Regions from separate parts of the Shewanella sp. ZOR0012 genome, predicted to be linked through region 3. Evidence: predicted binding sites of a transcription regulator. Region 3 holds the regulator's gene; each other region holds the start of a gene.
The links. Region 3 encodes ArgR, which controls arginine synthesis, uptake and breakdown. Its sites were predicted from a motif close to ANTGAATANNTATTCANT; they were not measured.
Positions count from the first base shown of each region.

Region 1 (10,045 bases), 3.1 Mb from region 3:
AAAAAAATCATTTTTTATGCAAAAATAGCCTGAGACACGTTATAATCCTCGCCCGAAGTTACGGATACTAGAATAAATGCACGGTATGGAGCAAAAAATGGATTTTCGCGTCTTAGCGCTGAGCCTATTATTGTGGCTTGTGCCATTATGGGCTTGCGCTAATGAGCAGTTAGATAAATTGACATGGGAAGTTTATCAGTATCCAACCAAGGCTTTGGCACAAATTACCGCATTAGAAAAACTGCAATCCACTCAATCCACTGATAATAAAAACGATATCGATAGGCTCCGCCTCAGTATATTGAAGTGTCAAAACCTGTTACAACTCGGTGAAAATGAAGCGGCGATTAATCTTGCGCAAATGGGTGAAGCCCATGCTAAACAGCTTAAGTTAGATCAAGCACGCCCCTATTTTTTGAATTGTCAGGCCGATGCCTATCTAAATTACGACAATATTAAAGATGCATTACCCATACTGGACTCCGCAATCACTCTTGCTAGACGCTACCAGCAGCCCCAAGCCCTTATCGATGCACTCCGCTTGAGGGGGCAACTGGATACCAATACGGATAATTTTTCCTCCGCGATTGAAGATTTACGCATCGCTATTGATATCTATCCCGATATCCATACTCAAACGCAAAATTGGGTCTGGCCGCCAGAGGGATATGTCTATGCTGCGATGGGGAATTTACTCTATGCCACCGAAGATTTACCCCAAGCCATGTATTACGCCAAGCTTGCCCTAAAAAGCGCTGATGCCCAAGGAAAAGTCCGGCATATATTACTGCGAAATGCCGCGCGGATTGCACTAGATAATGGTGAGCGTGAATATAGTGATCAACTAGAAAAACAAGCCAAAACTTTACTACCAGAAATAGGCTCCCCACTTGAACTCGCCTACAGCTATGCCATTCTGGCTTCAATTTCCCTTGATAAAGGCAAAATTGATACAGCCGAAGAGTATATCTCCATTGCAATGAACACTTTTAAGCAGCAAAAGCAACAGGTTGCCATGATGCGTTCGACTCGTTTACTCGCTCAAGTACGATTTGCACAACATAGGGATGAAGCAGCGCTAACACTCATGCACTCTGCCATTGAACAAGGCGAAACGCTTAAGCAATATACTGATCTTAAATGGTTTTATGGTATATTGAGTGATTATTACCACACTCAAGATAACTACAAACTCGCCTACGAATTTTTACAAAAGCGCTTCGATGCCGCAGAACTGGCTAACGAATCAATAAACAACATGCGAATTTTGCAGTTTAAAGCCAGATTAAATCAGCAGGGATTACAGCAACTCAGCGCAGATGATCCACAGAGCAATCCCACCTTAATGGATGAGCTGAATGTAGATTGGGCCTTTAGTACCTTGTTTTTAGTGAGCATGACACTCTTAGGTGGCGCCATTTGGTACTTTATTGATAAGCAAAATAAACATGCCCCATCACCTGACACCAAATCCAAGCGCCTTGCACCTATTCAGCAGCTTGAGCTCACCCTGCATAGTGCCAAACAGGGCGCTTATCCACTGACATTATTACTTTTTAATGCTAGCCAAATTCGCCAAGTCGATCTGCCAACCTTGATCGATAAATTACAAGATAAACTCCGTGAGCAAGACATACTATTACGGTATTCGATGGATGAAATTGTGATAGTGCTACCTTACACCTCCGCCCGCGGCGCACAACGAGTCGTCAACCAATTAACGCCCACAATTCAAACATCACAAGGATCAAGCAAGGTCAATATCGGGATTGCAGTGATGCAACAGTTTGATACTTTGGATTCTTTAGTGAAACGTGCCAATATCAATCAACTCAGCAAACTCAAGGTGACCGATACACAAAGCGACTACTCCCCCGCTAAATAAGCCGCGATTTCATCAAGGAACTCACCGCCAAATCGACTGAGTTTACGTTCCCCCACGCCATTAACTGCCAGCATTTCCCCAGGGCTTGTCGGCATCATAGCCGCCATTTCCGCTAAAGTAGCATCGTTAAACACCAGATAAGGCGGCACATCCTGCTCTTCGGCAATGGTGCGGCGCAGTGTTTTAAGGCGGGCAAATAACTTGCGATCATAGTTAAGCGGCACTCTCGACTGTGTCGTTTTACGCTTTATGCTGGTGAGTTGGATACGCGGCTCAGCCAACATCAACGCCACCTCTCCCTTCAATATTGGCCTTGCAGAGGGATTTAAGGTGATGGATGAGCCACGAGTAATATCTTGACTCGCTAAGCCTAAATGGATCAGTTGGCGAATAACACTCAGCCAATACTCATGGCTCTTATCTTTACCAATCCCCCATGTACTGAGCTTATCGTGGCCACGGTCAACAATCGCGGCCCCCTTGGAGCCACGCAACACTTCAATCAAATGATTAATACCAAAGCGTTGCCCGAGACGATAGATGCAAGAAAGCACCTTCTGCGCATCTTCGGTGCCGTTATAACGCTTAGGCGGGTCAAGACAAATATCACAGTTACCACAGGGTTCTAATGCGCTTTCATCGAAGTAATGCAACAGCACTTGGCGCCGACAGGTTTGCGCCTCGGCAAAGGCGGCCATGGTATTGAGTTTATGGAAATCCACCTGCTGCTGCGGCCCTGGCTCCGATTGCTCGATAAGATGGCGCACTCGACCAATATCAGCGGGATCGAACAACATAAAGGCTTCGGCCTCGAGTCCATCACGGCCCGCTCGGCCAGTTTCTTGATAATAAGCTTCGATACTCTTCGGGATATCGTAATGCACCACAAAGCGCACGTTGGATTTGTTAATCCCCATACCAAAGGCGACGGTCGCAACGACAATATCAATTTGATCTTTAAGGAAGCTATCCTGCACTTCGCCGCGCTCTTCTGCCGTCATGCCCGCATGGTAAGCCTTAGCATGAAACCCTTGCAGGGTGAGCCTTTCTGCCACCTCATCCACGCGGCGTCGACTGCTACAGTAGACAATGCCGCTACTGCCATTTTGTTGCAGTAAAAACTGTCGTAATTGATTCGCGGCATTGAGTTTTTCGGCAACCGTATAGCGAATATTGGGCCGATCGAAACTCGATAGTAATTTAAAGGGATTAATCCCTAGGCGCTCGCAAATATTTTGTCGCGTCGCCTGATCCGCGGTGGCGGTGAGCGCCATCATTGGCACATGGGGAAAGAGCTGCTTTAACTGCCCAAGGGCGGCATATTCGGGTCTAAAATCATGCCCCCACTGGCTGATGCAGTGCGCCTCGTCAATAGCAAACATCGACAGCGGCAGTGACTGCATGCGCTCGATAAAATCAGCCGTTAGCAACCGCTCGGGGGACACATACAGCAGTTTGAGCTCGCCGCGATGCAACTGCCTAAGCACCTCTACACTCTGCTCCCGCGGCTGCGATGAGTTTAAATAAGCGGCATTAACCCCCGTCTGTAACAGGCTGTCGACCTGATCTTTCATCAATGAAATCAGTGGTGAAACCACGATAGTGATGCCAGGCATCAGCAGTGCGGGCAACTGGTAACACAGACTCTTACCGCCGCCGGTGGGCATGATCACCAGGCAGTCCTCACCACTGCATACACGTTCGATAATCTCGCGTTGACCGTCCCTAAAGTCACGGTAACCAAACACCTGCGCTAGGCGTTGGGACAGCGGATCATCATGTATGTCGAGTAACTGAGTTTCCATGGATCTTCTAGCTAAAAAGTAAGGGCGCCTATTCTAAAGGACAGAATCGCTCCTGTCTTGCGCCATCTTGCCCAAACTGACCCACGCTAACAACCAGAGGATAGACTTAGCCTACTTCCACTGCTCATCACAACACCGAAGACGATTTGCCAGCACAGCGGCTTAAGTTGCATTAGGCATAGGCTTAGCGGTAGATTAATTGCTCTAAGTCGAATGCCATTACGCACACTTCGACCCTATTCTAAGAAGCCCTACAGCCTACAAGGACGAACTGCATGACAAACCCAATTCAAGCCGAAGTACTCAAACGTGTTGCCGAAGTGTTTGACCAGCACGTGCCGTTTCATAATTTATTGGGTCTGGATATCAAGCGCTACGACATAGATGGCGTTGAAGTGGTGATCAATATGAAGCCAGAGCTCATTGGCAATATTCATCAACAAATTCTCCACGGTGGTGTCACCGCCACAGTGCTTGATGTCGTAGGAGGGCTCACCGCCTTTGCAGGACTGGTCGCTAGCCGTGATGATTGGACGCTTGAAGAGTTACAGCAACGGCTGCAAACCTTAGGCACTATTGATATGCGTGTCGATTACCTGCGCCCCGGGCGTGGAAAGATTTTCACTGGCACTGGCAGTGTGATCCGAGCTGGCAATCGCGTCTCGGTCTGCCGAATGGAGTTACACAACGAGCAAGGAACCCATATCGCCTTCGGCACTGGCACTTATATGGTGGGATAGTCCGTTGTCACCCATGGTTTTTCAAGATTTCTTTATCGCATTCAACATCAATAAACAAAAGGGAAACACCTTGATTATTCAGGTTTTTCCCCTATTCTTTTTGTTGAGCTCTCGCCATTAGAGACATCCTGTAACGAAAAAGGCGGCTGTACACACCTTGAGTCAATTCCCATAGCCTCCTACAATCGCCGTCCTGTTGTCCTTCGAAGATGTCTCATGCCTGATACCGAATACCGCAAAGGGATCCTACTTGCCGTCAGTGCTTACTGTATGTGGGGATTTGCGCCCTTATATTTCAAACTACTCCACCATGTTTCGGCGACCGAAATTTTACTGCATCGGGTGATCTGGTCATTTGTATTTATGGTGATCATCATGCTGTTTATCGGTGGCTTTGGAAAACTGCGCCAGCTGTTTAAACAGCCAAAACAGCTACTCGTACTCACCATCACCTCCCTATTAATTGCAGGTAACTGGTTGATTTTTATCTGGGCAGTGAATAATGATCATATGCTCGATGCTAGCCTAGGCTATTTTATTAACCCATTACTCAATGTGCTGCTCGGCATGCTGTTTTTAGGGGAAAGATTACGTAAGTTGCAATGGTTTGCTGTCGCGCTGGCGAGTACTGGCGTGCTGCTCCAATTAGTCTCATTCGGCTCAATCCCCATTGTCTCCCTCGCCTTAGCGGGCACCTTCGGGGTATATGCGCTGCTACGTAAAAAGGTCAACGTGGATGCTAAATCGGGTCTGCTAGTCGAAACCGCCATTCTGCTACCGGTCGCATTGGTTTATCTGGTTGCGACCTTAGATAGCGCCACGGCGAATATGCTCACCAACGATTGGCACCTTAATTTATTGTTGATGGCAGCCGGGATTGTTACCACGATTCCACTATTGTGTTTTGCTGGTGCAGCGGTACGCATTCCATTGTCTATGCTCGGCTTTTTCCAATATATCGGCCCGAGTATTATGTTTATTCTCGCAGTAACCTTATTCAATGAACCCTTCGATGCAGAGAAGAGTATCACCTTTGGTTTTATCTGGAGCGCCCTGCTGGTGTTCACCTTCGATATGGCCTATAAACGCAAAACGGCGCGATAATATCGCGCTGTAGCCAATGGTTACAAAAGTAGTGGTAAGTGTACTGGACCTGCTACTTTTGTAGTTGGGCTAAAAATTTCTCGCCCTCGGGTACAGATAAGAGCAGATTGTAGCCTCGCGTCGTTGGCACTAACACTAGCTCGGATTTATCCGTCACTGCCACAAATGCCTTGCCCTTCCCCTTCAAATTAAACCAGCCGAGTTGAAACCCTGGCATACCGATACCATTGGTTTTAAAGCTGGGTACCAAATCCGCCTCCAGCTTCAAGTCGATAAGACGCGCCTGCTCGACTAACAGTTCGGAACGCGCTAATTGCACTTTATAGAAGGGAATATCGAGTTTTAGCTCGGTGTCGGTTAGCGCGATTTCAGCATTATGGGATTGATAAAACACCCAAGAAAATCCGCCAATCATTACTAACAAGATGCCTAAGCTCGCCGATTTAGCCACTTTCGGCATAGGTTTAACCCACAACATCCACAGTACGCCAGCTAAACCTAACAACAAGATAATAAAGCTTAAAATTGAAGTTTGAGTCAGAGGTGCGAGGGAGAAAAACTGAGTCACCATGGTGGGCAGTCCTTAAGGAAGAAAAGCTTAATCTGCCAACAAAGACATATTATGTCAACAAAAATGCCAGCGCTAGGCTGGCATCTTATCAAGCGTAAAAAGCTTACAGATCAAGGGCGAGAATTTTAGAGCGGCGCTGATAGTTATACAGCTGCTTTTTCTTCTGCGGCAATGCATCCACATCTTCAATCACAAAGCCATGCTCTAAGAACCAGTGAATGCTACGGGTAGTCAAGGCAAATAAACGGGAATAACCCCGATGACGCGCCTGACCTATGATGTTTTTCAGCAGCAGACTGCCCCTATCCGCATCGCGATAATCTGGATGTACCACCAAGCAGGCAAACTCACCGGCGTTATCCTCCTCGAACGGATACAGAGCCGCGCAGCCAATCACTAAGCCGTCTCGCTCAATCAACATAAACTGCTCGATCTCAATCTCAAGCTGCTCACGGCTTCGGCGCACTAAAATGCCTTGCTCTTCCAGAGGACGGATTAAATTCAATATGCCGCCAATATCGCTAATCGATGCGCGGCGCAGGCGCTCAGCGCTTTCTGTTACGATTTGCGTACCTATGCCTTCACGGGAGAACAACTCCTGCAGCAAGGCGCCGTCATCGAGGTAACTGACCAAATGACAACGTGGCACCCCATTGCGGCACGCATCAATACTCGCCTTGAGGAAGGCCATAGTGCCCACACAGGCAGAACCTTGCTCAGCGAGCTTATTAAGAATGTTTTGCGCGTCATTTGGCATTAATTCGGCAATCACATCGCCATTGCGATCGAGGATGCCATTTTGCGAACTAAAGCCAATCATCTTGTCGGCCTTCAGCTTGATAGCAACCTGAGTGGCAATCTCTTCGGCCGTGAGGTTAAAGCTTTCGCCAGTGACGGATGCAGCAATCGGCCCCATCAACACGATACAGTGGTTATCGAGCTGACGCTTAAGCCCTTGAGTATCGATACGGCGCACTTTGCCGCTTAGACAAAAATCCACACCATTATCGACGCCCAGTGGCTGAGCAATCACAAAGTTACCGCTGACTAAGTTAATTTGCGCACCTTGCATCGGCGTATTGCTTAAACTCATCGATAAACGCGCGGTAATATCAAACTGTAATGCACCCGCGACTTGCTTAATGACTTTGAGTGAGTCTTCATCCGTGATACGTACACCTTCGTGGTAGGCGGGTTCAATCCCATTGGCGGCTAACGCTGCATCGATTTGCGGCCTCGCGCCATACACCAACACCACTTTAATACCCAAACTGTGTAACAACGCCACGTCATTCAAAATGCCGCGAAATTGATTTTGTGCTAAAGCCTCGCCACCCAACATCACCACAAAGGTTTTCCCTCTATGGGCATTAACGTAAGGGGCAGAATGACGAAATCCATCAACCAGTTCAGTGGTACGCACGCGTTGTTTACACCTCATATTTAAGCTGGTAACCCCAAAATGGCTTACCAGGAGTGAATAACGAAAACCCGCGTATAGTATTGCATTTTAATTCACCAATAAAGAATTTATTCTCATTAAAATGCAGTTTTAATACAATAAAGTGCTTATATTTTCAAAAAATTGCACTTTTGATAAATGATCACATTTTTTTAACCAAATATGATTTAGTCGCGCTCGCCAAGTATGGGGCAGATTTATCTCATCTTGATGACGAAAAGCCAAAAAAAAGCCCCTTAGATAAGGGGCTTTTCTCGAAACAGGAAACCAAGATTACTTGATTTTTGCTTCTTTGTAGATAACGTGCTGACGAATAACGGGATCAAATTTTTTGATTTCCATTTTTTCTGGCATGTTACGCTTGTTTTTTTCAGTTGTGTAGAAATGACCAGTTTTAGCGCTTGAAACTAATTTGATCTTCTCACGATTACCTTTAGCTTTAGCCATGATCTATTACACCTTCTCGCCACGGGCACGAAGTTCAGCAACAACAACTTCAATACCTTTTTTATCGATCAGACGGATACCTTTAGTAGATACACGTAACTGCACGAAACGCTTTTCTTCTTCTAACCAAAAACGGTGGTTTTGTAGGTTAGGTAAAAAACGACGACGGGTCGCGTTTTTTGCGTGCGAACGGTTGTTACCAACCATCGGCTTCTTGCCAGTAACTTGGCATACTCTTGACATGTCAATCTTCTCCAAAAACAATTTTAACGCTCGAGCATTAATGTACCTCGTATGGCCGTCGCCCGAGGCACAAAGAGGGCGCATTTTATACACGATCACAGAGTGAAGATCAAGTGTTAGATTAATTAATCCAGCCTCGTTCCGCAAAAGAAACTATCTCTCGATCACCTACAACCATATGATCCAGCAAGGATACGTCTATGGTTGCTAACGCATTTTTTAATCGCTCAGTTATTCGTCTGTCAGCCTGACTGGGCTCGGCAATACCAGACGGATGATTGTGACACACTATAACGGCAGCTGCCTTTTTTTCAAGCACTAAGCTCACCACTTCACGCGGATACACTGAGGCTGAATCTATGGTGCCGCGGAATAATTCAACAAACTGAATTACTCTATGCTGGCTATCCAGCAGCAAAATTGCGAACACTTCATAGGAACGATCGGCTAATTGTCTCATTAAATAGTCCCGAGTTAAATCGGGATTTGTCAAAACCTGACCTCTATGCAGATTTTCTTGGGCAACACGCCGCGCTAATTCAGCCGCAGCTTGAAGCTGGGCGTATTTTACAGGGCCTACGCCCGGAAGTCGACACACCTGACTTTTGGGGGCACAAAGTAGGCTTCTTAGCCCGCCAAATTCTTGAATGAGGGCGCGAGCCAAATCCACCGCATTCAGCCCCGACAGGCCATTACGTAGTAATACCGCCAGTAATTCCGCATCAGACAAATGGGCCGCCCCCTTTTGCAAGAGCTTATCCCTTGGTCCCTCTCCTGTTGGCCAGTCCTTTATCGTCATAACACCTCCCTGTGATTACACACGCTGACTTAATTGCAGCTTACTGAGTATGGTTGAGTTTTTTTGAACTAGGATAGTCACTCACATTCGCTGCTTTGTGTTATGGTTGGCGGCATGATTTCAATCTCGGATGATGTCTGTGAGCCTGATAACGAAAAACGTCCTACTGGGTATTGGTGGCGGCATTGCGGCCTACAAAAGTGCGGATTTAGTGCGCCGCTTAAAAGAACGCGGCTTTGATGTACGTGTGGTCATGAGCCAAAGTGCGATAGAATTTATTACCCCACTCACACTGCAAGCCTTATCAGGGCATCCGGTATCATCGAGCTTACTCGATCCCGCTGCCGAAGCTGCGATGGGGCATATTGAACTGGCGCGCTGGGCCGATTTAGTGATTATCGCCCCCGCTACAGCAAATCTTCTCGCCCGAATCAATGCAGGCATGGCAGATGAATTAATCACAACCACTTGTCTTGCCACTGAAGCGCCAATTGCGCTCTGCCCTGCGATGAATCAGCAGATGTATCGTAATCTCGCCACTCAAGCCAATTTAGCCAGTTTACAAAGCCGTGGTTACACCCTATGGGGACCGGCAAGTGGCAGTCAAGCTTGCGGTGAAGTGGGCCCTGGCCGCATGCTCGAACCGCTCGAAATTGTCGAACTCGCGAGTCGCTTTTTTGCAACAAAAGATGTCTATGCTGAACAGGAGTCACAACCGCTAGCAGGCCAATCGGTACTGATCACTGCAGGCCCAACCCGCGAAGCCATCGATCCTGTACGCTATATCTCTAATCACAGCTCAGGCAAGATGGGCTTTGCCTTAGCGAAGGCCGCGGCCGATATGGGCGCAGTTGTGACCTTGGTCGCAGGACCCGTAAATTTAGCCACGCCTGAAGGGGTGACACGAATCGATGTCGAATCGGCGCAAAACATGCTCGAGGCGGTGATGAACCATGTTGATAAAAAAGATATTTTTATCGGCTGTGCGG
Region 1 is NZ_JTLE01000094.1:472,496-482,540, reverse strand. Features, by position in the region: gene L976_RS03990 (diguanylate cyclase domain-containing protein) at 98-1,885, shown strand; gene recQ (DNA helicase RecQ) at 1,867-3,690, opposite strand; gene L976_RS03980 (thioesterase family protein) at 3,966-4,430, shown strand; gene rarD (EamA family transporter RarD) at 4,647-5,534, shown strand; gene L976_RS03970 (PH domain-containing protein) at 5,587-6,105, opposite strand; gene argA (amino-acid N-acetyltransferase) at 6,209-7,528, opposite strand; gene rpmG (50S ribosomal protein L33) at 7,841-8,014, opposite strand; gene rpmB (50S ribosomal protein L28) at 8,021-8,257, opposite strand; gene radC (RadC family protein) at 8,379-9,056, opposite strand; gene coaBC (bifunctional phosphopantothenoylcysteine decarboxylase/phosphopantothenate--cysteine ligase CoaBC) at 9,187-10,045, shown strand, end outside.
Region 1: the regulator ArgR is predicted to act here: its motif matches at 7,608-7,625, upstream of argA (amino-acid N-acetyltransferase).

Region 2 (10,045 bases), 1.9 Mb from region 3:
TCTCTTCATCGATGCGCCAGCGGATGACTTGTTCCAATAGCCGTAAATAGCAATAAAAAAACGCGACCTTGAGTCGCGTTTTTTATTGCTCATCTAAGATTAACCTACTTTGCCATTAACCCGCTTTTTTAGCCGCAATCGCTTGCTTAACTTGAGTCAACGCTGTGCCGCCGAGGACATCACGTTTTGCCAAACAGGCTTCGATGGTAAGGTTGGGATACACATCATCTTCGATGATATCGGCAAAGGTTTTAAACTCGGCCAGCGTAAAACCTTCTAACGGGATCTTCTTAGCGATCGCCGCAACCACGGCCACACCGACGACATGGTGCGCTTCACGGAACGGCATGCCCTTAGACACCAGATAATCCGCCAATTCGGTCGCGTTGGCATAACCTTGCTGCGCGGCTAACAGCGCATTCGGGCGATTCACCACTAAGCCAGATAATACCAGCGCCGCCATATCTAAGCAGATTGCCCAGCTGTCGACCACGTCGAACAAGCCTTCTTTGTCTTCCTGCATGTCTTTGTTGTAGGCCAGAGGCAGGGCTTTCATGGTGGTGAGAATACCCACTAAACTGCCGTACACACGACCCGTTTTACCGCGGATCAGCTCCAGCGCATCGGGGTTTTTCTTTTGTGGCATCAAGGACGAGCCTGAGGTCACTTCGTCACTCAAGGAGATAAAACTCGCTTCACCCGTGTTGAAGAAAATCAAATCTTCGGCCATGCGGCTTAAGTGCATCATGCTGATTGAGGCGGCTCCGCACAGCTCAACCACATGGTCGCGATCCGACACGCTGTCCAAACTGTTTAAGGTTGGCGAAGCAAAGTTCAGTGCTGCTGCAAGCGCATGTCTATCCATTTGATAGGCTGTGCCCGCCAATGCACCCGAACCGAGCGGACAGGTATTGGCGCGCTTTAAGGCATCGGTTAAGCGGCTAAGATCACGCTCAATCATTTCCACATAGGCTAAACACCAATGGCCGAAGGTCACAGGTTGAGCGCGTTGCAAGTGAGTGTAACCTGGCATTACAGCGTCGAATTCACGCTCCGCGAGCGCGATAAGTTCGCTGCGTAAGGTTTGTAGGCGAGCCACTAATGCCGCACCTTCGGATTGGCACCAGAGTTTTAAGTCGGTAGCGACTTGGTCGTTACGGCTACGGCCCGTATGGAGTTTTTTTCCCAGATCGCCGACTTTGGCGATCAACGCAGATTCCACGAAACTGTGAATATCTTCCGCGCCCGAGGCGAGAATAATCGCAGGATCGCCCTTCACTTCCACCAGCAGCTCGTTCAACGCTTTCTTCAAGTCGCTGCATTCAGTGGCAGTGATAATGCCGACGCTAGCAATTGCATCGGCCCAAGCGATAGAACCGACCACATCTTGCTCAAACAAACGGTAATCCACAGGCAGTGAATCGTTGAATAATTTAAATAGCGCGCTGGTTTCGCCCTGAAATCTTCCACCCCATAAAGCCATGCTCAATCCCCTCGGTCACTGCTTTGAATACGTTAAAACTTAAGATATAAAAAAGGGCGCTAGGCGCCCTTTAAGTCTGCCTATTACTTAGCGTTGAGCGCGCGGATACGGCTCGCTAACGAGTACAGACGGATAAAGCCTTCAGCGTGTTTTTGGTCATACACTTGGTCTTCACCGAAGGTCGCAAACGCTTCAGAGTACAAGCTGTTTGGCGAACGTTTCTTAACGGCAATCGCGTGACCTTTGTAGAGTTTCACCACAACTTCACCGTTGACAGACTCGGCTAAGGACTCAGATGCCGCCAGCAAAGATTTACACAGCGGTGTAAACCAACGCCCGTCGTACACTAAGTGCGCCATTTGGGCTCCCACTTGCTCGCGCCAAGTACGGCTGGTTTTATCCAGTACTAACTCTTCAATCGCGCGCAGCGCGGCAAACATCACAGTGCCGCCTGGGGTTTCGTAGCAACCACGAGACTTCATGCCCACTAAACGGTTTTCGGTGATATCGATACGACCCACGCCATGTGGTGCAGCAATTGCGTTCAGCTTCATCAGTGCAGCGTATGGCGTTAAAGCTTCGCCGTTTACTTTAGTCACACGGCCATGTTCAACTTCGAGTGACACATATTCTGCTTGGTTTGGCGCATCTTCTGGATCGGCGGTCAGCGTCCACACACCTTTGCTTGGCTCGTTCCATGGATCTTCCAACTCGCCACCTTCGTGGGAAATGTGGAATGCGTTGGCATCACGGCTGTAGATCTTAGTGGCAGAAGCTGAAGTCTTAATATTACGCTCAGCTAAGTAAGCCAATAGATCTTCACGGCTCTGCATGGTCCATTCACGCCATGGTGCAATCACTTTTAAATCAGGCGCTAATGCCGCAAAGCAACCTTCAAAACGCACTTGGTCGTTACCCTTACCGGTACAACCGTGGCACAGGGCATCGGCACCCACTTTACGCGCCACTTCAACCTGCGCCTTCGCGATGATTGGGCGCGCCATTGAAGTACCTAACAAGTAAGTCCCTTCGTAAATCGCCCCCGTTGCCATGGTTGGGTAGATGTAATCTTTAACGAATTCTTCTTTCAGATCGACGATATGGCATTCAGACGCGCCTGAGGCTAATGCCTTTTCAGTCAGACCCACTAACTCTTCTTCACCCTGACCAACGTCAGCGCAAAAGGCGATGATTTCACAGTTGTCGTAGGTTTCTTTTAACCAAGGAATAATGGCCGAAGTATCTAGACCACCCGAATAGGCTAAAACGACTTTTTTCACGCCAGTATTTTTGTTCTCGATAGACATCTTAAATTCCTATAACTCGTTTCTCACCTTGGAGAAAGTAGGCTGCTAAACAGGGTTAAATTAACTAAATAGGGTTACCAGTACTGCATTTTGGGCGTGCATCCGATTCTCAGCTTGTTGCAGGATCAAGGAGCCTTCGCCATCCATGACCTCATCGGTCACTTCAACACCGCGGTGAGCGGGTAAACAGTGCATAAAGAAGTGAGCACCCGCTTTCGCCATCAAGGCCTTATTGACCTGATAAGGTGCAAACTTATCCTTAATTTCCGCTAACGGTGTTGGATCTCCCATGGAAATCCAAGTATCAGTATAGATAGCATCGTGACCTTCAATCGCATCAATATCTGAAGTCAGTACAACCTTGCCGCCATATCGGCTCGCGAGCTCTTGCACTTCGGCCACAACGTAGCCATCAGGAAAGTGACCCGCAGGGCAGATCACTGTCATGGTGGCACCGAGAATGGCCGCGCAATACATCAATGAGTTAGTAACGTTATTACCATCACCCACATACGCTAACTTAGCATCACTGATATTTTCAAAATGCTCGGCCAAGGTTAAAAAATCGGCTAAAGCTTGGCAAGGATGATATAAATCCGAAAGTGCATTAATCACGGGCACACTACCAAACTCAGCTAATTGTTCGATAGTCGTGTGGGAGAAGGTTCTCGCCACAATGGCATCGGCCCAACAGGACAGGTTAGAAGCAAAGTCAGCAACCGATTCCCGCTTACCTAAGGCACCATTTTGCTGGTCTAGGTATAAACAGTGGCCGCCGAGCTTGTTAATACCGATATCGAAGCTAACACGAGTACGCAGAGATGGCTTTTCAAATAACATCACCACACTCTTACCGTCCAGTGCATGACGATATTCTGCGGGATTCGCTTTAATCGTCTTGGCTAAGGTAATCAGATCCAGCAACTGCTGCTGGGTTAACTCTTTTATCGATAGTAAATGCTTCATAACCTACTCCGCTTATGGTTGAATTTGTGTGCCCACGGCCTCACCTTTTGCTAATGCGACTAATTGGCTTGCATCACGCCATGAGGCCACTTGAACCGCCTGCCCCATCCACTGCGCCACTTCGAGCGCAGCTTCAACTTTTACTTTCATTCCCTTTTCGATCACGCCTTGCTTAACCAACTCGGCAATCTGCTTACCATTCAGTGAAGGGATTAATTGACCTTTACCATCGAGCACGCCAGACACATCCGATAGCAGCACCAACTTGCCACCGACCAACTTAGCTAATACCGTCGCCGCTTGATCGGCGTTCACGTTTAGCATTTGGCCATCGTCCATCATGGCAATTGAGCTACAAATCGGCATCCAACCTTGGGACAGAATAAACTTGAGGTAAGTGGCGTCTTTAGGAGAAACCTCGCCCACTAAACCTAAACGCTCATCTTTAATCTTGGCCGATACCGTGTTGCCATCGGCTAAGCTCATACCCACACTCACAATCCCAGCCTTTGTGGCTGCGCCTTGGAGGATCTTGTTTGATGTTCCGGCCAGAGCACCGGCAATGATCGGCATTTGCTCCGGCGGGGTCACCCGCAGGCCTTCTAACTTGACGGTTTCCATGCCGTTTGCGGCTAATTGCTCATCGACCAAACAGCCGCCGCCATGCACCATCAGCACCTGCTGACCATTTGCGATCATTGCTGCGGCGGTATCCATTAAACGCGCCATCCCCATTTCACACTGCAGCAGGGCGCCGCCGACTTTAAGAACTAATACTGAGTTGTTGGTAGACATCTTGACGACTCTCTTAAATAAGGATGAACGGTTAAAGGTTAAAGTGAATCTTTATGCATTGCAGGGCTTGGCTCGCCGCGCCTTTCATCAAATTATCGATGGCACTGGCAACCACTAAGTAGCCACTGTTCTCATCAAACTTCCAACCTAAGTGGCAATTCGGAGTCAGCACTACATCATCTACTTTCGGGAACTGGTTCTGTTTCACCGTCACCAGCGGAGCTTGGTCATAAACACTGTATGCCGCAGCCACATCGGCGGTGGTGGTGCCTGGTTTTAGCTGTACCGTGATGGTTGCTAAAATGCCGCGCTTGAAGTTGCCAAGGTGCGGCGTGAAGATCACCTCTTGCCCCAATTGAGTGGCAATTTCGGGTTGATGTCTGTGACCTAATACGCCGTAGGGTGTGAGGCTCACTTCGCAAAAACTGGTATGCAACTGTGCCTTACGACCCGCGCCCGTCACACCACTAACCGCATTGATCACTGGATAGGCTGACGTCAGTAAATTCTTTAATGGTTTCAAAGCGGTTAATGATGCTGTTGGGTAACAACCTGGCACAGCAATCATCTTAGTTGCGGCGACTTCTTTGGCATTCCACTCGGCAAGACCATAAACAGCCTTGGCTAGCACCTCGGGATATTCGTGCTCAAAACCGTACCACTTAGGGTACTGCGCCACATCACTGAAACGATAGGCACCGCTTAAGTCAAACACGGCTAAACCTTGGTTGTAGAACCAAGCCGCTAAATGCAAACTCACCGAGTGCTCGGTCGCCAACACCACGGCATCCGCCTCGGCGACGATCTTAGTCTTCGCTTCTTCAGTCAATGGTGACAGAGCTAAGTCAATGTGGCTGTAGACAGGGTACAAATCTGCTAAAGCTCTACCTTTATCTAAACTATTTTCAGAGACATACAGGCCTTGAATTGATAATTCAGACTCCGCATGGACTAAAGCAGTGAGTTGTGCACCTGTGTAACCACTGGCGCCGATAATGGCGATATTTTTCATATGTATTTTTATAAACCAAATCAAAGAGACTTAAAGAATAGATGAATAGCGTATACGCAACAGCGCATATCTATGATGACAGGACTATCGTCGTGGGAAATCGTAATGGCTCGTTATTTTATTCACTGACGGCTTAACGCTATACATCATGATATTTACTCTACAGGTCACAATGGGTGACTCATCTCAACTGCAGGTTAGACTACCACAAAGATCTATTTATGCAATATATGTGAATATATATTTTTATTAAATTTTATCTTTAATCTTCGTTCAAGCACGCTTAGCAAATGACACAATACCTCACTAACTTCTTTATAACTCAGTTATCTATGGATGAAAGACTGAAAAATCAGTCCTTTTTATTAACACCTGATATACATGTACGCAAAGCCAAAATAATGCAGTTCATATTCACTTTGGCTAAACATAATAAAATATTGCGTTAGCTCGCATTTATATTGAATATTCTTCAACAATTATCGTGATTAGTTGCATATCAGATAAGCCAGTCGTATAAGTTATAAGTTCTGCTGTTGACCATTGCCCTCTGTGGTGGGTATTGTGCTAGCGGGCTAATACAAAGCGGATTTTGATGTTTTTCTATTCGGAGTAACTATGGCAGGTAATGTGGCAGACAATGTGACCGACATGTATGCGTCGTTAAGATCAAACGTGAGTATGTTAGGGCAGATCCTTGGCGATACAATGCGCACCCACCTCGGTGATTCTTTCCTCGAGAAGGTTGAGCAAATTCGTAAACTTGCAAAAGATTCCCGCCGTGGCGATGAGGCGGCACGGGAGCAAATGCTAGAACTGCTGACCGCACTCCCCGATGAAGAGTTAGTGCCTTTTGCCAAAGCCTTCAACCAATTCCTCAACCTAGCAAACTTATCCGAACAATTTCATACTATTAGCCGTAACTGTGATGAGCTGGTTTGTGTACCGGATCCGGTCGAACAGTTGCTTGGCCGTATGCTTAATGGCCGTATCGATCAAACCAAGATGTTGGATTGCTTAAAGACGCTTGATATCGACTTAGTCCTCACCGCACATCCAACGGAAATCTCTCGCCGCACACTGATCCAAAAATATGCGGCGATTGTGGATTGCCTCGCCGAGCAAGAAAACGATCAATTATCCGATAGAGAACGTCGCCAAATTAATCTGCGTCTGCGTCAGTTAATTGCTCAGATCTGGCACACCAATGAAATTCGCCGTGAGCGCCCAACGCCAGTGGATGAAGCCCGCTGGGGATTATCGACGATTGAAGAATCTCTCTGGCACGCCGTCCCCGACTTTTTAAGGCAGCTCAACGATCAAGTACAAGAGCGCACTGGCCAGCAATTGCCTATAGATATTGCACCAGTGCGCTTCTCAAGCTGGATGGGTGGTGATCGCGACGGTAACCCCTTTGTGACCGCCAAAGTCACCCAAGAAGTGTTAGACCGTAATCGCCATGCTGCGGCACGTTTATTCCTCAAAGATATAGTGTTGCTAGTGGGTGAACTGTCAATGGAAGAAGCTAATGATGAATTAAAGGCTTATACCAACAATAGCTGCGAACCCTATCGTTTTGTGCTGCGCTCATTAAGACAAAAACTGCGTGACACCATAGATTACTTAAATGCCCGTATTGAGGGCCACAATCCTGAAGTGGATAAGTCGACGCTGATTTGGCAAGAAAGCGATCTTAAAGCGCCGCTAGAGATGCTGTATAAGAGTTTATGTGACTGTGGCATGCGTTTGATTGCTAACGGTTTACTGCTCGACATTTTGCGCCGTCTCGCTTGTTTTGGTATTCATATGCTTAGGCTCGACATTCGCCAAGACGCCGGCCGTCACTGCGATGTCCTTGCAGAATTAACCCGCTATCTAGGTATGGGTGACTTTAACCATTGGGATGAAACCGAAAAACAAGCCTTCTTACTGCGCGAACTCAGTAACCGTCGTCCGCTGATCCCGAGCAACTGGCAACCTTCCGCCGACGTGGCCGAAGTGCTTAACACTTGCCGTTTAATTGCTAAACATCCTGCTAAGGCGTTGGGCTCCTATGTGATCTCGATGGCGAGCAAGCCTTCAGATGTATTAACCGTATTATTACTGCTCAAAGAAACTGGCTGCACGCATCCAATGCGGGTTGTGCCGCTATTTGAAACCTTAAGCGACTTAAATAACGCCGCCGAGTGCATTACCGCACTGCTCGATATCGACTGGTACCGTGGTTATACCAAAGGCATGCAAGAGGTGATGATCGGCTACTCTGACTCGGCCAAAGATGCGGGTGTAATGGCAGCCGCTTGGGCGCAATATCGCGCGCAGGAGCAGTTAGTCGCCGTCTGTAAACAGGCTGGCGTTAAGCTGACGCTGTTCCATGGTCGCGGAGGCAGTATTGGTCGTGGCGGCGGCCCAGCTCACAAAGCGATTCTGTCGCAACCGCCCGGCTCAGTTGATGGCCGTATTCGCGTCACCGAGCAAGGTGAGATGATCCGCTTTAAGTTCGGCCTGCCTAAATTGGCGGTGCAAAGCTTAGCCCTGTACACCTCAGCGGTGTTAGAAGCGACTCTGCTTCCGCCGCCCGAGCCTAAGCAGGAATGGCGCAATTGCATGGAGCGAATTGCTCAGGAGTCAGTGAGTGCTTACCGCGGTATTGTCCGTGAAGAGCCGGATTTTGTGCCTTATTTCCGTGCAGCCACTCCGGAGGTTGAACTAGGCAAATTACCATTAGGCAGTCGCCCAGCAAAACGCCGTGTCGATGGCGGTATCGAGAGCTTACGTGCCATTCCTTGGATTTTCGCTTGGTCTCAAAACCGCTTAATGTTGCCAGCATGGCTCGGCGCAGGTGAAGCATTACAGGCTGCCTGCCAACGTGGCGAAATGGATTTGCTACAGGATATGGATCGTGAATGGCCCTTCTTTAGCACGCGGATTTCAATGCTAGAAATGGTGTACGCCAAGGCGGAACCTAACTTAGCGCGTTACTATGAAACCTGCTTAGTACCGCCCAATCTCCACCACTTAGGCGAAACTTTACGCCAGCGTTTAGATCTCGGCATTAAAGTGGTGCTGGAGCTGACTAAATCGGATACCTTAATGGCGCATACACCGTGGAATCGCGAATCAGTCAAACTGCGCAATCCCTATATCGATCCATTAAACTTCCTGCAGACCGAGTTATTAGCTCGTACTCGCAAGGAAACAACCGAAGCTCCCGCTTCCGAACACGTGCAACTCGCCTTAATGCTGACGATTGCCGGTGTCGCGGCGGGCATGAGAAACACAGGTTAATGAAAAAACTCACGCTTAGCCTTTGCTTGGGATTATCTGTACTGCTTGGCGGCTGCGTCACGCAGTACAGTATTAGCGAGCATGAAATGGAGCAGTATCTCAGCAAAGAGATCCATTTTGAGGTGAAACAAGGTAATCAACTCGTGGGCGCGCAAGTGCGCATTAACGACATCAGTGTCAGACTCGGTGAAAAGCCTGACACTATGAGCGTAAGTGCAACCACTCAGGTGTCCATCACTAACCCTATTTATCCGTTGAAGGCGCAACTTTCAACCACCTTTGAGGCTAAGCCTTGGTATGACAGTGCCACCCACAGCGTCTACCTACGCCAGCTTGAATTGGTGAAAGTCGAGTCAACACCCAAGGATATCGAGAAAGCCATCAGTAGCGCGACACCACAAGTGATGGGCTACTTAAGGCATTTCCTCGAGAATCAGCCCGTTTATGTACTCGATACGAAGGACAGTAATCAAGCGCTGATGGCGAAGATGACCGAGAGCATTCAAGTCGTCCCTGGCGAATTAGTCCTTAAGTTCATTAAATAACGGCTTGCGTTGCAAACCATTCACCATAAAAAATGCTCCCTCGGGAGCATTTTTGTTAATCCAGCTAGACTGACTAAAACCCGTAAGTCAGCAAAAAGTTACTTGCTGAAACGCCCTATCGACTGATAATCCACAATCACAGCTTCGGTGAGTAACTCACGTCTTAGCATATCGTAGGCTACCGCCGCACTTAAGCTACGCACTAAATCCCGCGAACGTCGCGGCAGTTTTATCATTTGGCTGTAGACGCCACTGCGGGTTGCCAAGGCAATTGCCACCGTACCAACGGGCTTTTCTTCGGTCCCGCCATCAGGTCCCGCTATCCCACTGGTCGCTAAGGCAAAATCACTGTCTAAAATAGCACGCGCGCCCTTGGCCATTTCTTCAACCGTTGGAATAGAGACTGCGCCGTGATCGTCTAAGGTCGCAGGGTTAACTCCTAACACTCGCACCTTAGACTCATTACTGTAAGTCACCAGACCGTGTTGCAAATAGGAAGAGCTGCCCGGGAAATCCACTAACTGACTGGTAATCATCCCACCCGTACAAGACTCAGCAACACTCAAGGTCAATCCAGAATTCAGCAACTTAGCATGGATCTCTTCGGCAAGCGTCGCTTTATCTTCGGCGACGACCGCAGTTCCCAGCA
Region 2 is NZ_JTLE01000094.1:1,687,294-1,697,338, reverse strand. Features, by position in the region: gene L976_RS09110 (penicillin-binding protein 1A) at 1-40, shown strand, start outside; gene argH (argininosuccinate lyase) at 116-1,483, opposite strand; gene L976_RS09100 (argininosuccinate synthase) at 1,567-2,790, opposite strand; gene L976_RS09095 (ornithine carbamoyltransferase) at 2,851-3,756, opposite strand; gene argB (acetylglutamate kinase) at 3,769-4,551, opposite strand; gene argC (N-acetyl-gamma-glutamyl-phosphate reductase) at 4,583-5,563, opposite strand; gene ppc (phosphoenolpyruvate carboxylase) at 6,182-8,851, shown strand; gene L976_RS09075 (DUF1439 domain-containing protein) at 8,851-9,396, shown strand; gene L976_RS09070 (CinA family nicotinamide mononucleotide deamidase-related protein) at 9,495-10,045, opposite strand, start outside.
Region 2: the regulator ArgR is predicted to act here: its motif matches at 5,795-5,812, upstream of argC (N-acetyl-gamma-glutamyl-phosphate reductase).

Region 3 (10,045 bases):
TTGAAATCACCCTGCTGGGGCGCACCTACTCTATCGCCTGTCCGAAAGGTCAGGAAGATGCCCTACGCATTGTGGCTCAAGGGGTTGAGCAGCAACTCACCACCCTAAAAAATCGCACTAATAGCTTAAGCCGCGAAGAAATTGCCATTATGGCGGCGCTGAATATTGGCCACGAGTTGTACCAAGAAAAGCAAAAGAATAAGCATTATATGAAACAAATGGATGACCGCATCAGCCTGTTGCAGTCAACCTTGGAAAACGCCTTAGTTGAGCGTTCAACCAAATAGTTTTAGACTGTGCACTCGGTGCCAAGCACCATCTATCTGAGAAGAGTTGCACAGTGAATGGCTAACTGGCCTATACTTTTTTAAGCCAAACGATTAGCGATTCAATACCGTTTTTGCTCCCTGGGATGCAGGCTAACTGGTAATGTCCCTGTGCCGATAATTTTGATCTCAGGGTGAATGCTTTACTGACATTGAGCATGCTCGGCTCGTACCGAGAAGCCTTAGGAGGTAATCATTTACCCGCCTTGAACCTACGGTTCAAGGGCTACACCGGTAGCGGCATTCTGGGGAGCATCTTATTTATGTCTATCACTTCACCTGTATCGAACTCTTCGGCCCCAACAGTCAAGGGGCCACACGGCACTCAGCCTGAAATTGACGCCAAGTCGCTAAGTCTAAATCTAAGCCCAACTCTCAGCCGAGCCGAATTACGCAAACAAATCCGTTTAGCCCGCCGCTCGCTTTCGACAGAGGTGCAAACCGAGGCAAGCCTTGCCGCATGTCAGCGAATGCTCGAAAAGCTCAGCGCGCTGAAGGCCCAGCATGTCGCGCTTTACCTCACCCACGATGGCGAACTGGCAACAGCTCCGCTTATCGAAGCGCTTTGGCAACAGCGGATTCAAACCTATCTGCCACGGCTGCACCCCTTTAATGCTGGGCAATTATTGTTTTTGCATTACCACGCCGACTCGGTAATGCTACCGAATCAATTCGGTATTTTAGAGCCACGGCTAGATGTGCGTAACGTTATGCCGATTGAGCGACTCGATGTGGTGATCACCCCGCTCGTTGCCTTTGATATCCAAGGTAATCGTATGGGCATGGGCGGCGGCTATTACGACAGAACGCTAGCTAATTGGCACAGCAAAGGCAAACCACTGCCCATGGGGTATGCCCATGATTGCCAACAAGTACCGAGCCTGCCATGCGAACATTGGGATGTGCCCTTGCCCGCTATCATCACCCCAAGTCGAGTATGGGAGTTTTGAATAAAGAAGGTGCTAGGTGCTAGATAACTAGATTCTAGGACCTAGGACCTAGGACCTAGAACCTAAAATCTAGATTCTTTTTTACCTTAAATGCCGCCCACCATCGACATTGTGGCTACGCCCAGTGACATAGCGGCTCGCCAATAGATAATCCACCAAGGCGATAATCTCTTGATTTCCAGCTTCTTTGGGCAAAATGGCCTTGGCTAAGGTCTTTTGCCGATAGGCTTCATCATCACTTGGATTAAAAAGGATCATCGCCGGAGCAATCGCATTCACTTTGACCTCGGGCGCTAATTTAGCCGCAAAAGATAAGGTTAAATTATCTAGCGCTGCTTTACTGGCCGCATAAGCCATGTGCTTGGCACTGCCCTTTTCGGCCACATAGTCAGTGAAATGGATAATATCGCTGGCGCCAATCTCGCCCTCGGCTCCCGCTTGTAGCTGCGGGGCTAACGCCAAGTTCATTTGATAGGGTACGCTCACATGCACCTGCATCATGCGCTGCATCACCTCATGGGGGGCAAGGCTTGGGCTGTTGTCTGGCAGCCAGTCAGAGGCATTATGGATAATGGCGCGGATTTTGGGGTATTGGCTCAATTGCTCAATCAGGGTTTGGAGCTGCGCATTATCGTAAAAGTCGCATTGGATTAAGGTCGCGCCCAAAGACTGCAACTCATCGATGCTGGGATAATGGCTGCGATAGGTGCCAATCACCTTGTGCCCTTGGGCGAGCAAGTGTTTCGCGAGGGCGTAACCAATACGTTTACCCACGCCAGTGATAATAATGGGAGCTGTCATATCCATCCTGTTATTTGCCAAGCACTGATTAAAAGCAAACGCATTTGGCAGATTGTTAATCGCACAATCACGTAATCACACAATCACGTCACTCATCGCAATAGCTTAATGCCTCTAGCCAAGAGTGTATAACAATTAAAACCGAAAACATGTCGATCTAAATGCCTGACAACTGCGTATACTCAGGGACACACAGTAAGAGGTAGACCTAATGGAACTGCGGATTTTTTTCGATGGCAATTGCCCATTATGTAGCGCCGAAATGCGTCAACTCAAAGCGCGCGATCCCGATGACAGAATTGAACTGGTGGATCTTAATGCTGACAATTTCAGCTCAAGATTCAGCTATATCGATAAAGACTACGCCAATACCATTCTCCATGGCGAAACCGCCTCCGGCCAAGTGCTGCTCGGGCTCGATGTCACTTGCAAAGCATGGGCGCTCACAGGCACTCGCCCTTGGGTACAAGTGCTACGCTTACCGCTTATCAAACCTATTGCGGATTGGTGCTACCTGAGATTCGCCAAGCACAGATACCGTATTTCCTATCTACTGACGGGTAAAGCTCGCTGTGACAGCCAATGCCAACTGCCTAAATAGCGAGACTCAAGATTAAGAACCCCTGTTTAGAGAACAAAGTTTAAAGCATAAAAAAACGGAGCCATTCGGCTCCGTTTTCTCATAATTCAGAAGAATTACTTAACGAAATCAACGCCTAGTTTGATATCGCCTTTCAGCGTATCTAACATAGAATCACGGGCGTTAGCTTCGAATGCGCTCACTTCACCGTAAGGCAGTACTTTTTCGATACCGTTTTTGCCTAACAATACTGGTTGAGCGAAGAATTCAGCGTGCTCGCTGCCGCCGTCAACGTAAGCACATTCAACGATGTTAGCTTCGCCTTGCAGACCACGAACCAGAGACATACCGAAACGGCATGCCGCTTGACCCATAGACAGCGTCGCGCTGCCGCCACCGGCTTTAGCTTCAACCACTTCAGTACCCGCGTTTTGGATACGTTTAGTTAAAGAAGCGACTTCTTCATCAGAGAAAGTCACGCCTTCAACTTGAGACAGTAATGGCAGAATAGTCACGCCACTGTGGCCGCCGATCACGTTGATTTTAACGTCAGCAACGTTTAAGCCTTTTAATTCAGCGATGAAAGTCTCAGAACGGATAACGTCCAGAGTGGTCACGCCGAATAAACGGTTCTTATCGTAAACACCTGCTTTTTTCAGCACTTCAGCAGCAATAGCAACTGTAGTGTTTACTGGGTTAGTGATAATACCCACGAGCGCTTTAGGGCAAGTAACAGCCACTTTCTCGATCAGGTTGCGAACGATACCTGCGTTGATATTGAACAGATCTGAACGATCCATACCAGGCTTACGTGCAACACCAGCAGAGATAAGCACAACGTCAGCACCCACGAGGGCAGGCGTTGGATCTTCACCAGCAAAACCTTTGATTTCAACCGCAGTTGGGATATGGCTCAAGTCAACCGCAACACCCGGAGTTACCGGTGCGATATCGTATAGAGACAGTTGAGAACCCGCAGGTAATTGAGTTTTTAACAGTAGGGCAAGAGCCTGGCCGATACCACCAGCAGCACCAAGTACAGCAACTTTCATAGTTATCTCCGTTATTTCTCGGATATGTGTGACATGGATCTAATTTGCGTTGGCGTCACATTACTGGAATGTCACGCTAATTTCAATTATCCCTTAGTCGTTGATTCAAAGATTTACTAAAACAGCGCGTTGCAATGTTGAATATTTACTCTAGTTCAACAAATACATTTATAAATGAATTAGCATAAATTGAGTTAATTGCATTTTTATTCAGTCATTATGGTTATTTGTTGACAGTTTAACCAAAACTATTCAGAATAAGCCTGTTTTTTTGAATAAAGAATAAGACTATGCAAACGACCAAGAATCAGGATGACCTTGTTAGAATTTTTAAGGCGATTTTAAAAGAGGAGCGCTTTGGCTCCCAGAGTGAAATCGTCACCGCCTTGCAAGCAGAAGGCTTTACTAATATAAACCAATCTAAAGTGTCTCGTATGCTCAGCAAGTTCGGTGCAGTGCGCACTCGCAACGCTAAGCAAGAGATGGTTTATTGCTTACCTGCCGAATTAGGCGTGCCCACTGCGGGCAGCCCGTTAAAGAATTTAGTACTCGATGTTGACCATAACCAAGCGATGATTGTTGTCCGCACTAGCCCAGGCGCCGCACAATTAATTGCTCGTTTGTTAGACTCCATCGGTAAACCTGAAGGGATTTTGGGAACCATTGCGGGTGACGATACGATCTTTATTTGTCCATCTAGCATTCAAGATATCGCCGATACCTTGGAAACCATCAAATCTTTATTCAACTACGCAGAATAAAAAAACAGGTCAGCTTGCTGACCTGTTCTATTTCCACTGTACGCTTTTCAGTCCAGGATTACCCTAATTTCAGGGCTTGTGTCCCGCTTACGTTACAGTATTTAGCCGAAACTCCTCAGCCTTAGTAAGCCACACTGATCCTTTGATTGGGATGCGCCGCTTTTTCTGCTTCATCGAGCATGGCTTTGGCGTAATCACTCACCGAAATCCGGCTACGGCCATTTGCATCGGTAAAGAAGCTATCGCCACCTAAACGGTAAGAGCCTTCGCTTGCACCAGGGTAGATCTCTGCCGCTGGGCTGACAAAAGTCCAGTTAACAGTGGTGTTGGCGGCGCGAAATGCCTTTAATGCTTCACCTTGAGCCAGAGCTTCATCCTTATAAGCGGGCGGGAAATCTGGGCTTGAAACCAAGGTTACTCCCGGTGCCACTTCTAGACTACCAGCCCCACCGACCCACAATAAACGTGGCACTTTAGCCTGTGGCAATACGGCTAATAGATTATTAACGGTTTTCGCCACTAAGCCGTGATTCTGCTCGGCGCGGCCGCCCACTGAAGCAATTAACACATCCACGCCTGCAAAGGTTTCAGCGGTTAATGGCTGAGTCAGGTCAACACTACGCACTTCTGCCGCCGTTTCACCAAGCTTGCTTGGGTCACGCACTAAGGCAACGACGTCATGACCACGGCTTAAGGCTTCATTTAAAATGGTTCCGCCAATCCAACCTGATGCACCTAATACTGCAATTTTCATTTGATAAGTCTCACTGCTGATTTAAATTGAGACCAGTTTACTTGCGATACTTAGCGTGATAAATATCGATAAATGAGCAGGATTGTTTCAGATTGAGATACTAATGGGTGTAATTATATATGGATAAAATCGCCGCCATGCGTAGCTTTATCGAAGTGGCCAACTGTGGCAGCTTTACTAAGGCCGCAGAACACCTCGACCTCAGTCGTTTACAGGTTTCTCGCCATATTCAAGAAATTGAGCAGTGGCTCAGTTTACGCCTGCTACACCGCACCACCCGCAGCGTTAGCCTGACCTTACAGGGTGAAGAAGCCCTGCAATATTGTCAGCGGGTGCTGAGCGAAGTCGCCGCAATGGAAAGCCGCGCCCATAGTCATAACACTGAATTAGTCGGCAGTATTCGTATTGCCACGCCTGTCGGACTTGGGCAGCACAGTCTGTTTGATGTGGTCGATCGCTTTATAAAATTGCATCCTAAGGTCAATATTCAGCTGTTAATGTCGGACAGTTTTGCTCAATTAGTGGATGAGCGGGTGGACGTGGCACTGCGCTATACCGAGCAGCCCGATGAGAATTTAATTGCCCGTAAATTGATGAGCATAGATGCTGTGCTGTGCGCCGCGCCCAGTTACTTGGCTCAAGCCGAGCCGTTAACCGTCCCTAACGATCTGCTCAGCCATAATTGCCTTATCCATAGTTCGCAGCAACATTGGCAGCTACTCAAGGAGCAACAGAGTGAGCTGATAAAACCTATGGGGAATCTGATGGCCAATGAAATGGGAGTGCTGGTCAGCGCCGCGTTGCGCGGGCATGGCATTGCCTACTTGCCCTGTGACTTAGCTAATCAATATCTGGCCAGCGGTCAACTGCAAGAAGTGCTCCCCGAATACACGGCACCAGGCCAAACCCTCTGGGCCGTGTACTTATCTCGCAGCTACCAACAAGCGCTAGTGCGCGCCTTTATCGATTTTACCGCTCAGCAATGGCAGCTCGATATCAATAAGTGGACAGCGGCGAGTTAAGCCCACAAACAAAAACGCACTGAGGCTTTAAGGCTCAGTGCGTTTAGTCGTGATTTGCTAAGGGTTAATTATCGAATTGCATCAAAAAATCTAAGCTTGGGGCGAAAAACGACGAGCCAGTTAACGCACTGGTGAAGTGCATCAAGTGATCGTGATTACCCGCACCATCACCAAACACCATGCTATGGAGCATCTTCTCGAAGTGATCCGGCGTGCGGCAGGTTGAAATAAACATCAGGCCTTGTTCTTTGAGCGAGCCGTAAGGCATGCTCTGGCGCAAAATCTCGATGGACTTGCCGTTTTCATCCTTGAGGTTTACCCGCTTGATATGGCTGGTTAATGGCTTATCTTCCGACTCGTATTCGATGTTGTCTTGCTTGGTACGACCGATAATATCTTCTTGCTTTTTAAGCGGTAATCTATGCCACTTACTCAAGTTGTGGGCGTACTTTTGTACGTGAATATAGCTGCCGCCCTTAAATTCAGGGTCTTCATCCCCAACCAAGGCGACCTCTTGGCGATGACGCCCTTTCGGGTTTTCGGTGCCATCGACAAAGCCCGTTAAGTCGCGACTATCCATAAATCTAAAGCCGCGCTCTTCTTCCACTAGCTCGACTAAGTCTTCGAACATTTGGCTGATTTCGTTGGCGACTAAATGCAAAATGTCGTAACGATCGCAACGAAGATGCACAAACAGATCGTATTCGATAGCAGGCGCCTCGCGGTTACCCGCCTGCATCGCCGGGAAAGGCTTAAGCATTTCGGGGCGAGCATCGGGATAGAGACTGTCCCAATAGTTGGCGCCTATGGCCACAAAACCATTGAATGCACTGTCGGAATACTGATCCGTCAACTCATAAATATACTGCGCAACGTTGGCAATACAGGGACGCAATTGCGATTCAACGTTATCGTTGTCGCTCGCATTAAACATCAAATAGACGCTATGTAAGTTTCCCTCTGCACACACACCTAACTGTTCACGCGGCATATTTTGAATATCCATCTGGTTATCACCCTGTTGTCGATTCATTTTCGGCAATATTATCCGCAACTTTACCTGAAAATGACATTAAGTAACGCACAGTTTGTCCGTCTTTGTGATGTAAAGGCCTTTTGAGGCTGAAATATAAAAATTGACGAGGCCATTACGCCTCGTCAATTTTGTCTATTCTGCATTCGCTTCAGTAGAGCAAAACGAGTGATGCGTTAATATCCTGCGGCATAACCATCCTTTCGGCTTTCTGATGCACCGCGGTAAACGCCCGTTTCAGCATTAAAGCCAATGGCTTGATAACCACCGAAATCACCGAGAACATCGCGAAGCACATGGCCTTTCTTCATCAGCTCACGGCGAGTTTCGACGGGGAAGCCTGATTCAAGGCTCACATAGCCACCGTCATTCATTATCTCCCCCGTAGGCTCAGTCGAACCTGAGTGTAAAATTCTGGGGGCATCACCCGCTTCTTGCAAGTTCATTTTAAAATCAATCAGATTGATAATAATCTGCGCATGCATTTGCGGCTGTGTTGCACCGCCCATCACCCCAAAACTGAGCCAAGGTTTACCGTCTTTGGTCACAAAGGCGGGAATAATGGTATGGAAGGGCCGCTTACCCGGCGCATAGGTGTTAAATCGACCTTCGGTGAGATCGAACATCTGCCCGCGATCTTGCAGCACAAAGCCGAGATCCGGCGGCGTCATACCTGAGCCCATGCCGCGGTAGTTACTCTGGATCAGCGACACCATGTTGCCGTCTTTATCCGCGGTAGTGAGATACACAGTATCCCCATGTTGCAGCGCAGGATTGCCCGCATCGACACTCTTAGCCGCCTTGTTTAAATCAATTAACTTGGCGCGATCGTAATTATATTGCTGCGAGATCAACTCTTTTACAGGCACTTTGTTAAAGGCCATATCGGCATAAAATTTCGCGCGATCGGCAAAGGCGAGTTTTTTCGCCTCTACAAATAAGTGCACATATTCGGGACTATTAAAGCCCATGGCGGCGACATCGAAGGGCTCCATGGTTTTTAAGATCTGTAGTGCAGCAATCCCCTGCCCGTTGGGCGGCAATTCCCACACATCGTAGCCACGGTAGTTCGCCGATACGGGTTCAACCCAGTCGCTAGTATGGCTGGCTAGGTCTTCATAACTTAAATAGCCACCTTGAGCCTTAATGTATTTATCTATGCTCTTGGCAATGTCGCCCTTATAGAATGCGTCGCGACCGCCCTTGGCAATTTTCTCGTAGGTGTTTGCTAATGCAGGATTTTTAAAGATCTCCCCTACCGCAGGCATTTTGCCATTGGGCATATAGGTTTCTTTAAAACCGGGGAATTGAGCGAGCTTTTTACCGCTGCCCTCAAGGTAATAGGCAATCAACTCGGAGACAGGGAAACCTTCGCGGGCATAACGAATCGCTGGCGCTAAATTATCGGCCATTGGTAACTTGCCGAACTTATCGTGCAGTTCGAACCATCCATCCACCGCACCAGGAACCGATACGGGTAGCGGCCCCAAAGGGGGCAAGTAGTCTAATCCGAGGGATTTTAGCTTCTCTAGCGTTAAGGATTTGGGGCTGCGACCGGAGGCATTAAGGCCATAGAGCTTTTTATCTTTAGCACTCCAGACAATGGCAAATAAATCACCACCAACACCCGAGCCAGTCGGCTCGACTAAGCCCAGCATGGCATTCGCTGCAATGGCTGCATCCACAGCGCTGCCGCCCTGTTTTAATACATCAATCGCGACCTGTGTCGCCAGCGGTTGACTGGTCGCCGCCATTCCGTGGGTGGCATACACTTCTGAGCGCGTCGCAAAGGCTTTACCCGTGATCCTATCCATGGCTAACACTCCCGATGACGACATTGCTGTCGCCACTGTGACTAAGGTACAAATTGATTTTATTGTTTTTATCATAATTCCTCCCACTCTGGAGGAATTAAGGTAACAAGGAAGGCTGAAAATATCAGCAATCTAGGTGTTTTTTACCCAAGTTAAACGTAAGCAAAAATGTCATGCTTTCTGCTGAGACACTGGCATATCGAGTGCGGCCTAGGCATTAAGACTCAAATAGCACTAGGGAATGTGGCTCAGTATTTAAGCCCACTCGCTGACCAACATTGAACTGCATAATTTGGCTACGTACTTCGACATAATGGGCGTGGGATGCCGCCTCGACTTTTACCCAATAATGACAAAATGCGCCGAGGAAGCGCCGCTCGGTAATTGTCCCTACGCCCGCATCATCGGCACTGAGCGCCAATTGCTGTGGCCGCAAAAACACTTGGCCATTAAATGCATTAGACTTTGACAAGGGCGTGAGGCTGCGCAGCTCACCAATGGGAGTGACAACACGGTGGCCATCAACAACCTCGGCGGGTAAATAGTTGCCACTTCCCAGAAAATCAGCCACATAACGGCTATTTGGTGCGGCATATAAGTCTTCCGCTCGGCCATGTTGTACTATCACACCTTGATTAAAAATGGCCAAGGTATCGGCAAACACAAAGGCCTCATCTTTGCTATGGGTAACAAAAACCGCACTAACATTACGCTGCTTTAGAATGCTGCGGATCTCCGCCATCATACTGTGGCGCACCTGTGCATCGATATTCGAAAAAGGCTCGTCGAGTAACAGTAATTGCGGCTCATAGGCTAATGCGCGGGCAATCGACACCCGCTGCTGCTGACCACCCGACAACTCATGGGGATAACGCTTGGCTAAGCCTTCAAGTTTCACTAGGGCGAGCATGTCATCTAACCGCGCCTTGCGCTGCGCTGGCGTTAATTTTGC
Region 3 is NZ_JTLE01000094.1:3,621,617-3,631,661, forward strand. Features, by position in the region: gene L976_RS17495 (cell division protein ZapA) at 1-287, shown strand, start outside; RNA gene ssrS (6S RNA) at 402-582, shown strand; gene L976_RS17500 (5-formyltetrahydrofolate cyclo-ligase) at 590-1,276, shown strand; gene folM (dihydromonapterin reductase) at 1,358-2,077, opposite strand; gene L976_RS17510 (thiol-disulfide oxidoreductase DCC family protein) at 2,289-2,678, shown strand; gene mdh (malate dehydrogenase) at 2,774-3,709, opposite strand; gene argR (transcriptional regulator ArgR) at 4,000-4,470, shown strand; gene L976_RS17525 (NAD(P)-dependent oxidoreductase) at 4,592-5,224, opposite strand; gene L976_RS17530 (LysR family transcriptional regulator) at 5,344-6,246, shown strand; gene L976_RS17535 (Dyp-type peroxidase) at 6,311-7,252, opposite strand; gene ggt (gamma-glutamyltransferase) at 7,456-9,168, opposite strand; gene L976_RS17545 (ABC transporter ATP-binding protein) at 9,311-10,045, opposite strand, start outside.